2 regions of the Novosphingobium oxfordense genome follow, and region 1 is predicted to be linked to the other one. Evidence: riboswitches for the same ligand, from Rfam matches in the RefSeq annotation. Region 1 holds a riboswitch; the other holds the start of a gene.
The links. A riboswitch is a leader RNA that binds a small molecule or an ion and turns the genes downstream of it on or off. The one in region 1 is predicted to bind S-adenosylmethionine.

Region 1 (4,674 bases):
CCAACGGCATGTCGCCCGATGAACGGTATATTCGCGTGGCCAGCGGTTGCGATTATGGTGAGGCGGCGCCCGTAAAAGGGATCGCGATGGGTGGCGGGGACAGCCAGCTAGAAGTGCGTTTGTCCGTGGGCGAGAAAGTGCTAGGTCAGCAACAGCAGCAGTCTTCCGCAGGAAGGCAGCAGCAAAGCGGCTGAGGGGTCGTTTGAAAATTCGCTGAAAGCGAATTTTGCGGCACCGGCCCTCGGTGCAGCGATGAAAATGCCTTTCGGGCATTTTCCAGACAGACTTTGAAGCCGTTCCCGCGAAGATCGGAATACAGTGTATCTCGCGGGGGAAGCGAATTGATCGGGGCGTAGAATTCCATGACCTATTGCGTGGGCATGATGCTGGACCGCGGGCTCGTGCTGATGAGCGACACCCGCACCAATTCCGGGGTCGACAACATTTCGACCTTCCGGAAGATGTATCATTGGCAGATCCCCGGCGAACGCGTGATCTCGGTGATGACGGCGGGCAATCTTGCCACCACGCAGGCGGTGATCAGCCAGCTTGAGGAACGCAACAAGGCCCCGGCGGAGCGGCACAATTCGCTGCTGGAAGCGCCCACGATGTTCCAGGTGGCCACGATCGTCGGCAATCTGCTGCAGGACGTGATCGAGGAACGCGCGGCGGACAACGGCCAGAACGCGGCATCTGGCACCTTCAGCGCGACGATGATCGTCGCCGGCCAGATCAAGGGCATGGAGCCCCGCCTGTTCCTGATCTACCCCGAAGGCAACTTCATCGAGGCCAGCTTCGACACGCCGTTCTTCCAGATCGGCGAGACCAAGTACGGCCGCCCGATCCTGATCCGCGGCTATGACCGCGACATGAGCTTCGAGGCGGCGATCAAGCTGCTCTGCGTCTCGTTCGATTCGACCGTGAAAGCCAATCTCTCCGTCGGCATGCCGCTGGACCTGCTGGTGCTGGAAACGGACAATTTCACCCCGCTGCACGAACGGCGGATGGAATGGAACGATCCCTATTACCAGTCGATCACCGCAAGCTGGGGCGAATCGCTGCGGCAGGCGCTGGAAAGCCTGCCGAACTACTCGCTGGACAGCGGTGCTGCCGCCAAGACCGGTAAGCTGAAGGACGCCGCGGCCTGAGGGCCGCCCGTCTTCCGCGTTCCGGAGCGTTGGGGAGCGCCATGGCGCTTTGCGATCAGCCGATGGTTGCGGTAGCGGCTCCGACCGTCTAAGGCAGTCCCTGCATCAAGAGTTGGGGCGACGCCCAACGCCAACCTGCCGTTCCGGGCAAGGTGGCACTCCGAGAGGAGGATGTGGCCGAGCGGCAACCAAGCGGAGCAAGCCACGCAGCGTCGATCCCGAAAAAGGAAACGACGCGCCGTGCCTATAATGATCCCCGATGGACTGCCTGCCCGTCACGTTCTGCAGGCCGAAGGCGTGCCGATCATGGGGCACACCGATGCAGTGCGGCAGGATATCCGGCCGCTGCGGATCGGCCTGCTCAATCTGATGCCGGACAAGGTGAGCACCGAAACCCAGCTGGCACGCTTGCTGGGGGCGACGCCGCTGCAGATCGAACTGTCGCTGGTGCGGCTGACGGAGCATGTTTCCCGCAACACCTCTGCGGATCACATGGCGGCATTCTACCGTCCGTGGAGCGAGGTTCGGGCCGAACAGTTCGACGGTTTCATCGTCACCGGCGCGCCGGTTGAGCGGATGCCCTTCGAAGACGTCAGCTATTGGGCGGAACTGCGCGCGATCTTCGATTGGACGCAGACGCACGTGCACCGCTGCTTCACGATCTGCTGGGCGGCGCAGGCCGCGCTCTTCCACTTTCACGGCGTGCCGAAGCGCGATCTGCCGAACAAGGCGTTCGGCGTGTTCGAACATCGAAATCTGGCCCCGGCCTCACCCTACCTTCGCGGCTTTTCGGACACGTTCGACGTTCCCGTGTCCCGCTGGGCCGAAGCTTGCCCGGCCGCGCTGGCGCAAGCGGAGGGCCTGCGCGTTCTGGCGGGCAGCGCGGAAGCCGGCGCCGCGCTGGTGGACGATCACGCCCACGGCACGCTGCACATGTTCAATCATCTTGAGTACGACACCGGTACGCTGGCGGGGGAATATCACCGCGACGGTTCGGACCAGGTGCCTGCGGGCTATTTCCCGGCAGACGATCTAACCCGCCCGCCGGTCAATCGCTGGCGCAGCCACGCGCACCTGCTGTTCGCGAACTGGATCAACGAAATCTACCAGACGACGCCGTTCGATCTGGCCGCGCACTTCGCGGCGAACGGTTCGAACTTGCGGGCTTCCGAGCGGGAGCCCGCTTAGAGCGTTTTCCAATCAGGTGGAATCACCTGATGACCCGGAAAACGCGGCAAACCAGAAACTTGGAGCAATTGATCCGATGCAATCGTATCGATTGCTCCAAGATTGGGACTGCGTGACGGCCTTCAGGCCGTTGCGCGGGCCAGTCGCTCGGCCAGCGCGGCGAAGTCGGCTTCGCTGGCCGTCCAGGTCTTGGCGAACAGTCCGCCTTCGCCGAACAGTGCGCGCGGGGTGCCGTCCTTGCCCTCTTCGCGCCAGATGTCGGCAAGGCGCCCGGCCATCGGATCGTCCACCGGGCCCCACTTGGCGGCATTGTCGCCGCGCACGTGGCGCAGCCATGCGGCCAGCGCGGTAAGGATCGCCGGGCACTGCTTGCCTTTCGCCTGATTGGCGGCGAGCGTTTCCAGCCAGCGCTGCGGGATCTTCTGGCTGCCGTCCATTGCGATCTGGATCAGCCGGTGCTGCAGCGCGGGATTGGTGAAGCGGGCCAGCAGGGCGTCGGCATAGGCCTGAAGGTCCTGCGCGGGCGCGGCCTTGATGGTCGGCTGCGCTTCCTCGTGCATCAGCCGCTCGATCAGCGGGCGGATCGCCGGATCGCCCACCGCCTGATGGACGAAGGCGTGCCCGTGTTCGAGGCCGAGATAGGCCAGCGCCGAATGCGCGCCGTTGAGCATGCGCAGCTTCGCCGCCTCATAGGGCGCCACGTCGCTGACCAGCTCGGCGCCGACTTTCTCCCACGCGGGGCGGGGGCCGGCGAACTTGTCCTCGATCACCCACTGGCTGAACGGCTCGGTCATCACCGCGCCGTCGTCGTCCAGCCGGGCCAGCGTCGCCACCATTTTGCGATCGGCGGCGGTGGTGGCGGGGACGATGCGGTCGATCATCGCGCAGGGGAACGTGCATTCCGCCGCGACCCATGCGCCAAGCTCGGCATCCTTGAGCGCCAGATATTCGCCCATCAACCGTTCAAGCTGGCGGCCGTTGAGGGCCAGGTTGTCGCACGAAAGCAGCGTCAGCCCCGGTAGCCCCAGCTCGCGGCGGCGGCGCAGGCCGGCTTCGAGGAAGGCGTAGATGCTACCGTGATGCGCCAGGAACGGATCGAGCGATCCGTCGGCGGCGCGGCAATAGCCCTTTTCGGTGACGGTGAAGGTGACGATCCGCGTTTCCGGCGCGGCGATCTGGGCGATCACCGCCTCCGGATCCTCGCTGGCGACGATCACGCGCTGGATCGATCCGATCACCCGCATGCGGTTGCGCTCGGCCGAACATTCGGTGAGCGTATAGAGCCCGTCCTGCGGATTGAGCTGGCGTGCCACATTGGCCGAACGCAGCGAAACGCCCACGATACCCCAATCGCGATCGCCCTTGGCCATCGCCCGGTCGGTATACCAGGCTTGATGCGCGCGGTGGAACGCGCCGATGCCGAAATGGACGATTCCCGCCGCCTGTGCCGCGCGGTCATAGCCGGGGCGGGCGACGGATTCGGGCAGGCGGGAGAGCGTTTCGCTGGAGAGTCTCACAGACGATAGGCCTTCTTGACGAGATTGTAGGTCAGGTCACGCGCCAGTTCGGCGGCTTCCCAATCCTCTATGCGATGCTCCATTACGAGTTCGGCAAGGAACCCGCAATCGATCCTGCGCGCGACATCGTGGCGGGCGGGGATCGAGAGGAAGGCGCGGGTATCGTCGTTGAAGCCCACTGTGTTGTAGAAACCGGCGGTTTCCGTGGTCATGCGGCGGAAACGGCGCATGCCTTCGGGGCTATCGTGGAACCACCACGCCGGGCCCAGCTTCAGGCACGGATAGTGCCCGGCCAGCGGTGCGAGTTCGCGGGCATAGGTGCTCTCATCCAGGGTGAAGAGGATGATCGAGAGGCCGGGCTCGTTGCCGTACTTGTCCAGCAGCGGCTTCAGATTGGCGACATATTCGGTGCGCGAGGGGATGTCCGCGCCCTTGTCGCGCCCGAAACGGTCGAACACGCGGGCATTGTGGTTGCGGAAAGCACCCGGATGGATCTGCATGACGAGGCCGTCGTCGAGGCTCATGCCCGCCATTTCGGTGAGCATCTGCGCGCGGAACAGTTCGGCATCCTCGGCCGTAAAGGCGCGCTTGCTGACCTTGTCGAACAGCGCTTCGGCATCGGCGGGCGAGAGGTCCGCCGTGCGCGGCGTCGGGTGGCCGTGGTCGGTGGAGGTCGCCCCCATTTCCGCGAAGAACCGGCGGCGCTGGCGGTGCGCGGCGAGGTAGCCGTTCCAGGTGAGGCAGTCCTCCCCGGTGATCTCGGAGAATTTGCTCAGGTTATCGCGGAAGCCTTCAAATTCGGGATCGACCACCGGATCAGG
Region 2 (4,674 bases), on a different replicon from region 1:
CGACCTGCGCGTCCGCGCCAGCTACAACCACGCCATCCGCGCACCTAACGTGGCCGAACTCTTCGCCGCGCAGTCGGTCGGCAACGTGAACGGCACAGATCCGTGCGCGGGCGCCAACCCGACCGCCTCGTTCGAGGTCTGCCAGGCCACCGGCGTGACCCAGGCCATGTACGGCAGCATCCCCGGATGCCCGTCCGATCAGTGCTCCGCGCTTGGCGGCGGCAACGTCGCGCTGAAGCCCGAAACCGCCGATACCTACACCCTTGGCGTCGTGATCACGCCGAAGGCCATTCGTCGCCTCTCGGTCTCGGTCGACTACTACAACATCAAGGTGAAGGACTACATCGGTTCGATCGCGCCTTCGCTGATCATGGGCCAGTGCGCTTCGACCGGTGATCCGTACTACTGTGGCCTGTTCGTTCGCGATCCGCGTTCGGGCCAGGTGTTTGGCCAGAATTCGGGCTACATCATCTCGACCACGATGAACACGGGCTACCTCAAGACCTCCGGTCTCGACGTGAATGCCGATTACACGTTCAACCTCGGCAGCCACGGCAGCGTCAATCTGGGCCTGGTCGGCACCTACCTGATCGAACAGGTTTCGCAGCCGGTCCCCGGCGGCGGCTCGTACGACTGCAAGGGCCTGTTCGGTTACACCTGCGGCCAGCCGACCCCCGATTGGCGCCATGTCGCGCGCCTCTCCTGGATGGCACCCAGCGATACCACCGTCTCGCTCTCCTGGCGCTACATCGGCGGCACGAAGCTTTCGAGCCTGTCGAGCAACCCGCTGCTCTCGGCTGACCAGACGACGGTCAACCGCAAGATCAACGCCTACAACTACTTCGACCTGTCGCTGACCCAGGCGATCGACAAGAACTTCACCCTGCGTGCAGGCGTGAACAACATGTTCGACAAGGATCCGCCGATCCTCGACTCGGGCCTGTTGCAGTCGTTCGGCAACGGCAACACCTATCCGGGCGTCTACGACTCGCTCGGCCGCACGATCTTCGTCGGCTTCACCGCCAACTTCTGATCCTGTCCCGCACGGCGGCTTTTCGTCCCAGCCTGAAAGCCGCCGTTCATCCCAAGGCCCGTCCGGTCGCAAGACCGGGCGGGCCTTTTGGTATTCAATGTCAGGCGACCGCTATCAGGCGGCGAGCACCTGCCCGCTGGCTGCCACGCGAATGTCGCGCGCCAGTTCCTCCACGCGCGCCAAGTCACAGTCCCACGCGAACATGAAGCGGGCGCTGCCACCGATGAAGGTGTAGAAGCGCCAGCCGCGCTCGCGCAGGGCCTCCAGCACTTCGGCAGGTGCCTCAAGAAAGACCGAGTTCGCCTGCACCGGAAACTTGAACGACAGCCCTGGCAGATCGCCAACCAGGTCCGCCAAGCGGCGGGCGCAGGCATTGCCGTGCTCGGCATTGCGCAGCCAGGCGCCGCTCTCGATCAGGCCGATCCACGGGGCTGAGAGGAAGCGCATCTTGGAGGCGAGCTGGCCCGCCTGCTTGCAGCGATAGTCGAAGTCCGCCGCCAGTGCGCGGTCGAAGTAGATGATCGCCTCACCCACGGCCATGCCGTTCTTAGTGCCGCCAAAACAGAGCACGTCCACACCCGCCTGCCACGAGATTTCCGCCGGTGTGCAGCCCAGCGTGGCGCAAGCATGGGCGAAACGTGCGCCATCCATGTGCAGCTTCAGACCCAGTTCGCGGCAGACGGCCGAGATCGCCTTGACCTCATCGATCGAATAGACCTGCCCCGTCTCGGTCGGCTGGGTGATCGTGACCACGCGCGGCTTGGGGAAGTGAATGTCGGACCGGCTGGCGGCGAGCGCGCGGATCGCCTCCGGCGTCAGTTTCCCGTCCTCCGACTGGGCGACCAGCAGCTTGGAGCCGTTCGAGAAGAACTCCGGCGCACCGCACTCGTCGGTCTCCACGTGGGCGGAGGAGGAGCAGATCACGCTGTGGTAGGACTGACAGAGCGAGGCCAGCGCCAGCGAGTTGGCCGCCGTGCCGTTGAACACGAAGAACACCTCTCCATCGGCATCGAACAGGCGGCGGAAGCTGTTGGCGGCGCGCAAGGTCCACTCATCGTCGCCATAAGCCACGGCCGAGCCTGCGTTCGCTTCCATCATCGCGGCAAGCGCCTCGGGACAGATGCCGGCGTAGTTGTCGCTCGCGAACTGCTGGGGGTGCTGTGTCATGCTCGGTTCCTCAATGCTTCGAATGCAAGCACCGGATCGACGTATGACAGTGGCGAAAGGTCCCGTTTAGTTGCCGGCCCGGCCACATCCCTCCCTTCGGAGGCACCACCTTGCTCGGGGAGCAGGTTGGCGTCGGACGTCGGCCCGACTCTTGATGCTGGAAACAGCGATAGAGGCGATTGCCCGCAAGCGCAAGACTGTTGCGATAGGGCGCACGAATAGTTCGACACGAAAAAAGCCCCCGCCGACGATGCGGCGGGGGCTAAAGAGGGATCGGCGGAGAGGGAATGCAGACCCGCCGATCGGGTGGGTACGTAATCAGAACTTGTTGGAAAACGCCTTAGGAGGCGTTTTCGTTCGGCACCGGCCCTCTTCCCCACCCGACCACCCACGAGTGTACCCTGATGGGTGGTCGGGTGGGGGAGAGGGCCGGTGCCGCAAAATTCGCCTTCAGCGAATTTTCAAACAAACCATCAGGTTACCTGGAAACCGGCCCAGAACGGGTCTTCGCGGTCGATCCAGATGGTGTTGAAGCCGGTGGCAATCGCCGAACCCTCGATCGAGGGGATGATCGCCGGCTGGTCGCCCAGCATGACTTCCTGCTCCACGCGGCCGATGAAGCGGCTGCAGATGTAGCTTTCGTGCACGAAGCGGTCGCCCACCTTCAAGCGGCCGGTGGCGTGCAGATGCGCCAGGCGGGCCGAAGTGCCGGTGCCGCAAGGGCTGCGGTCGATCGCCTTGTCGCCATAGAACACGGCGTTGCGGCCATCGGCCCCCTCGTGCTTGGGCTTGTCGGCCCAAAGAATGTGGCTGACGCCGCGGATCGTGGAATCGACCGGGTGGACCGGCTCGTACTTCGCGCGCACGGCCTCACGGATCCTGCCCGAAAGCTCGATGATGCGCGACGCGCCCAGATCGTCGAGCCCGGTGTAGTTCCCCTGCGGCTCGACGATGGCGTAGTAGTTGCCGCCGTAGGACACGTCGATCGAGAGCGGACCGATGCCTTCCACGTCCACCTCGATGCCGCGCGCGGCGACATAGGCGGGGACGTTGGTGATGCGAACCGAAGTGACCTTGGGGCCATTCGTCTCGTAGGCGATCTCGATCACGCCCGCCGGAACCTCGACGCGCAGCTTGCCCGGCGTCGCCGGCTGGATCAGCCCGTGCTCCAGCCCGAAGGTCACCATGCCGATGGTGCCGTGGCCGCACATGGGCAGGCAGCCCGAAGTCTCGATGAACAGGATGCCGATGTCGTTGGCCGGATCGCAAGGCGGATAGAGGAACCCGCCCGACATCATGTCATGCCCGCGCGGCTCGAAGCAGAGCCCCGTGCGGATCCAGTCGAAGCGCGACAGGAAATCCTGCCGACGTTCGGACATCGAGGCGCCCTTCAACAGCGGAGCCCCGCCCGCCACAAGGCGAACGGGGTTACCGGCTGTGTGGCCGTCGATGCAGAAGAAAGTGTGCCGCATCGACGCTCCCTTAGGCTGCTGCCGCGACCGTCAGGTCGGGACGGGTGGCGGCGGCGCGCTCGACCATCGCGATCACTTCCGCGCGGCGCTCGCCTTCGAGGACGTAGCGCGGAGGCAGAACGCGCTCCGAACCGCGACCCATGACCTGCTCGGCCAGCTTGATCGACTGCACCAGGTCATGCTCGGCATCGAGGTGAAGCAGCGGCATGAACCAGCGATAGATTTCCATGGCCTTGGCATGGTCGCCGCGCTCGAACGCCTTGACCAGCTCGACCGATTCCTTCGGGAAAGCGTTGGTGAGGCCCGAAACCCAGCCCTGCGCGCCAAGGTAGAGACCTTCGAGAGCCACGTCGTCGAGGCCGGCGAACAGCGTGTAGCGATCGCCGAAGGTGTTGCGGAAATCGGTGAAGCGGCGGGTGTCCGGCGCCGATTCCTTGACCGCGACGATGTTCTTCACGTCGATCAGGGCGGTCAGCACGTCCTTGTCGATCACCGTGCGGTAGGCCGGCGGGTTGTTGTAGAGCATGATCGGCAGACCGGTCTGGTCGGCAACGCCCTTGAAGTGGGCGACCAGCTCATGCGCCTTGGGCACATAGACCATCGGCGGCAGCAGCATCAGGCCATTGGCACCGATCTTCTCAGCAGCCTGCGCGTAACGAACGGCGCGGCGGGTGTCGAATTCCGAAACGCCGGTGACGACGGGAACGCGGCCATTCACGGCTTCGACGATCGCGGTGAGAACCTGGACCTTCTCGTCGAATTCGAGCGAGTTGTTCTCGCCCACGGTGCCGAGCGCGATGACGCCGGTGACACCGTCGTTGATGAGATCGTCGACCACGCGCTGCGTGTCGGCGAGATCAAGCGAGAGGTCTTCGCGCACCTGGGTCGTGACCGCGGGGAACACACCCTTCCAACCAATAGCCATAATGAGAATCGTCCTGCGTGTTTCTGGTTAATCTAGATATCGTATACGATATTACAAATTAACCTGCAATTGCATTC

Region 2: another riboswitch for S-adenosylmethionine. It lies ahead of WBP07_RS25435 (threonine aldolase family protein); the one in region 1 lies ahead of metA (homoserine O-succinyltransferase).

Annotation. Positions count from the first base shown of each region.
Region 1 is NZ_CP147005.1:33,118-37,791, forward strand. It holds gene WBP07_RS00140 (transglutaminase domain-containing protein) at 1-194, shown strand, start outside; gene WBP07_RS00145 (peptidase) at 363-1,148, shown strand; SAM-I-IV-variant riboswitch at 1,246-1,350, shown strand; gene metA (homoserine O-succinyltransferase) at 1,389-2,336, shown strand; gene WBP07_RS00155 (mannitol dehydrogenase family protein) at 2,459-3,853, opposite strand; gene uxaC (glucuronate isomerase) at 3,850-4,674, opposite strand, start outside.
Region 2 is NZ_CP147008.1:550,252-554,925, forward strand. It holds gene WBP07_RS25430 (TonB-dependent receptor domain-containing protein) at 1-1,033, shown strand, start outside; gene WBP07_RS25435 (threonine aldolase family protein) at 1,148-2,200, opposite strand; SAM-I-IV-variant riboswitch at 2,257-2,363, opposite strand; gene WBP07_RS25440 (4-hydroxyproline epimerase) at 2,674-3,672, opposite strand; gene WBP07_RS25445 (dihydrodipicolinate synthase family protein) at 3,683-4,597, opposite strand.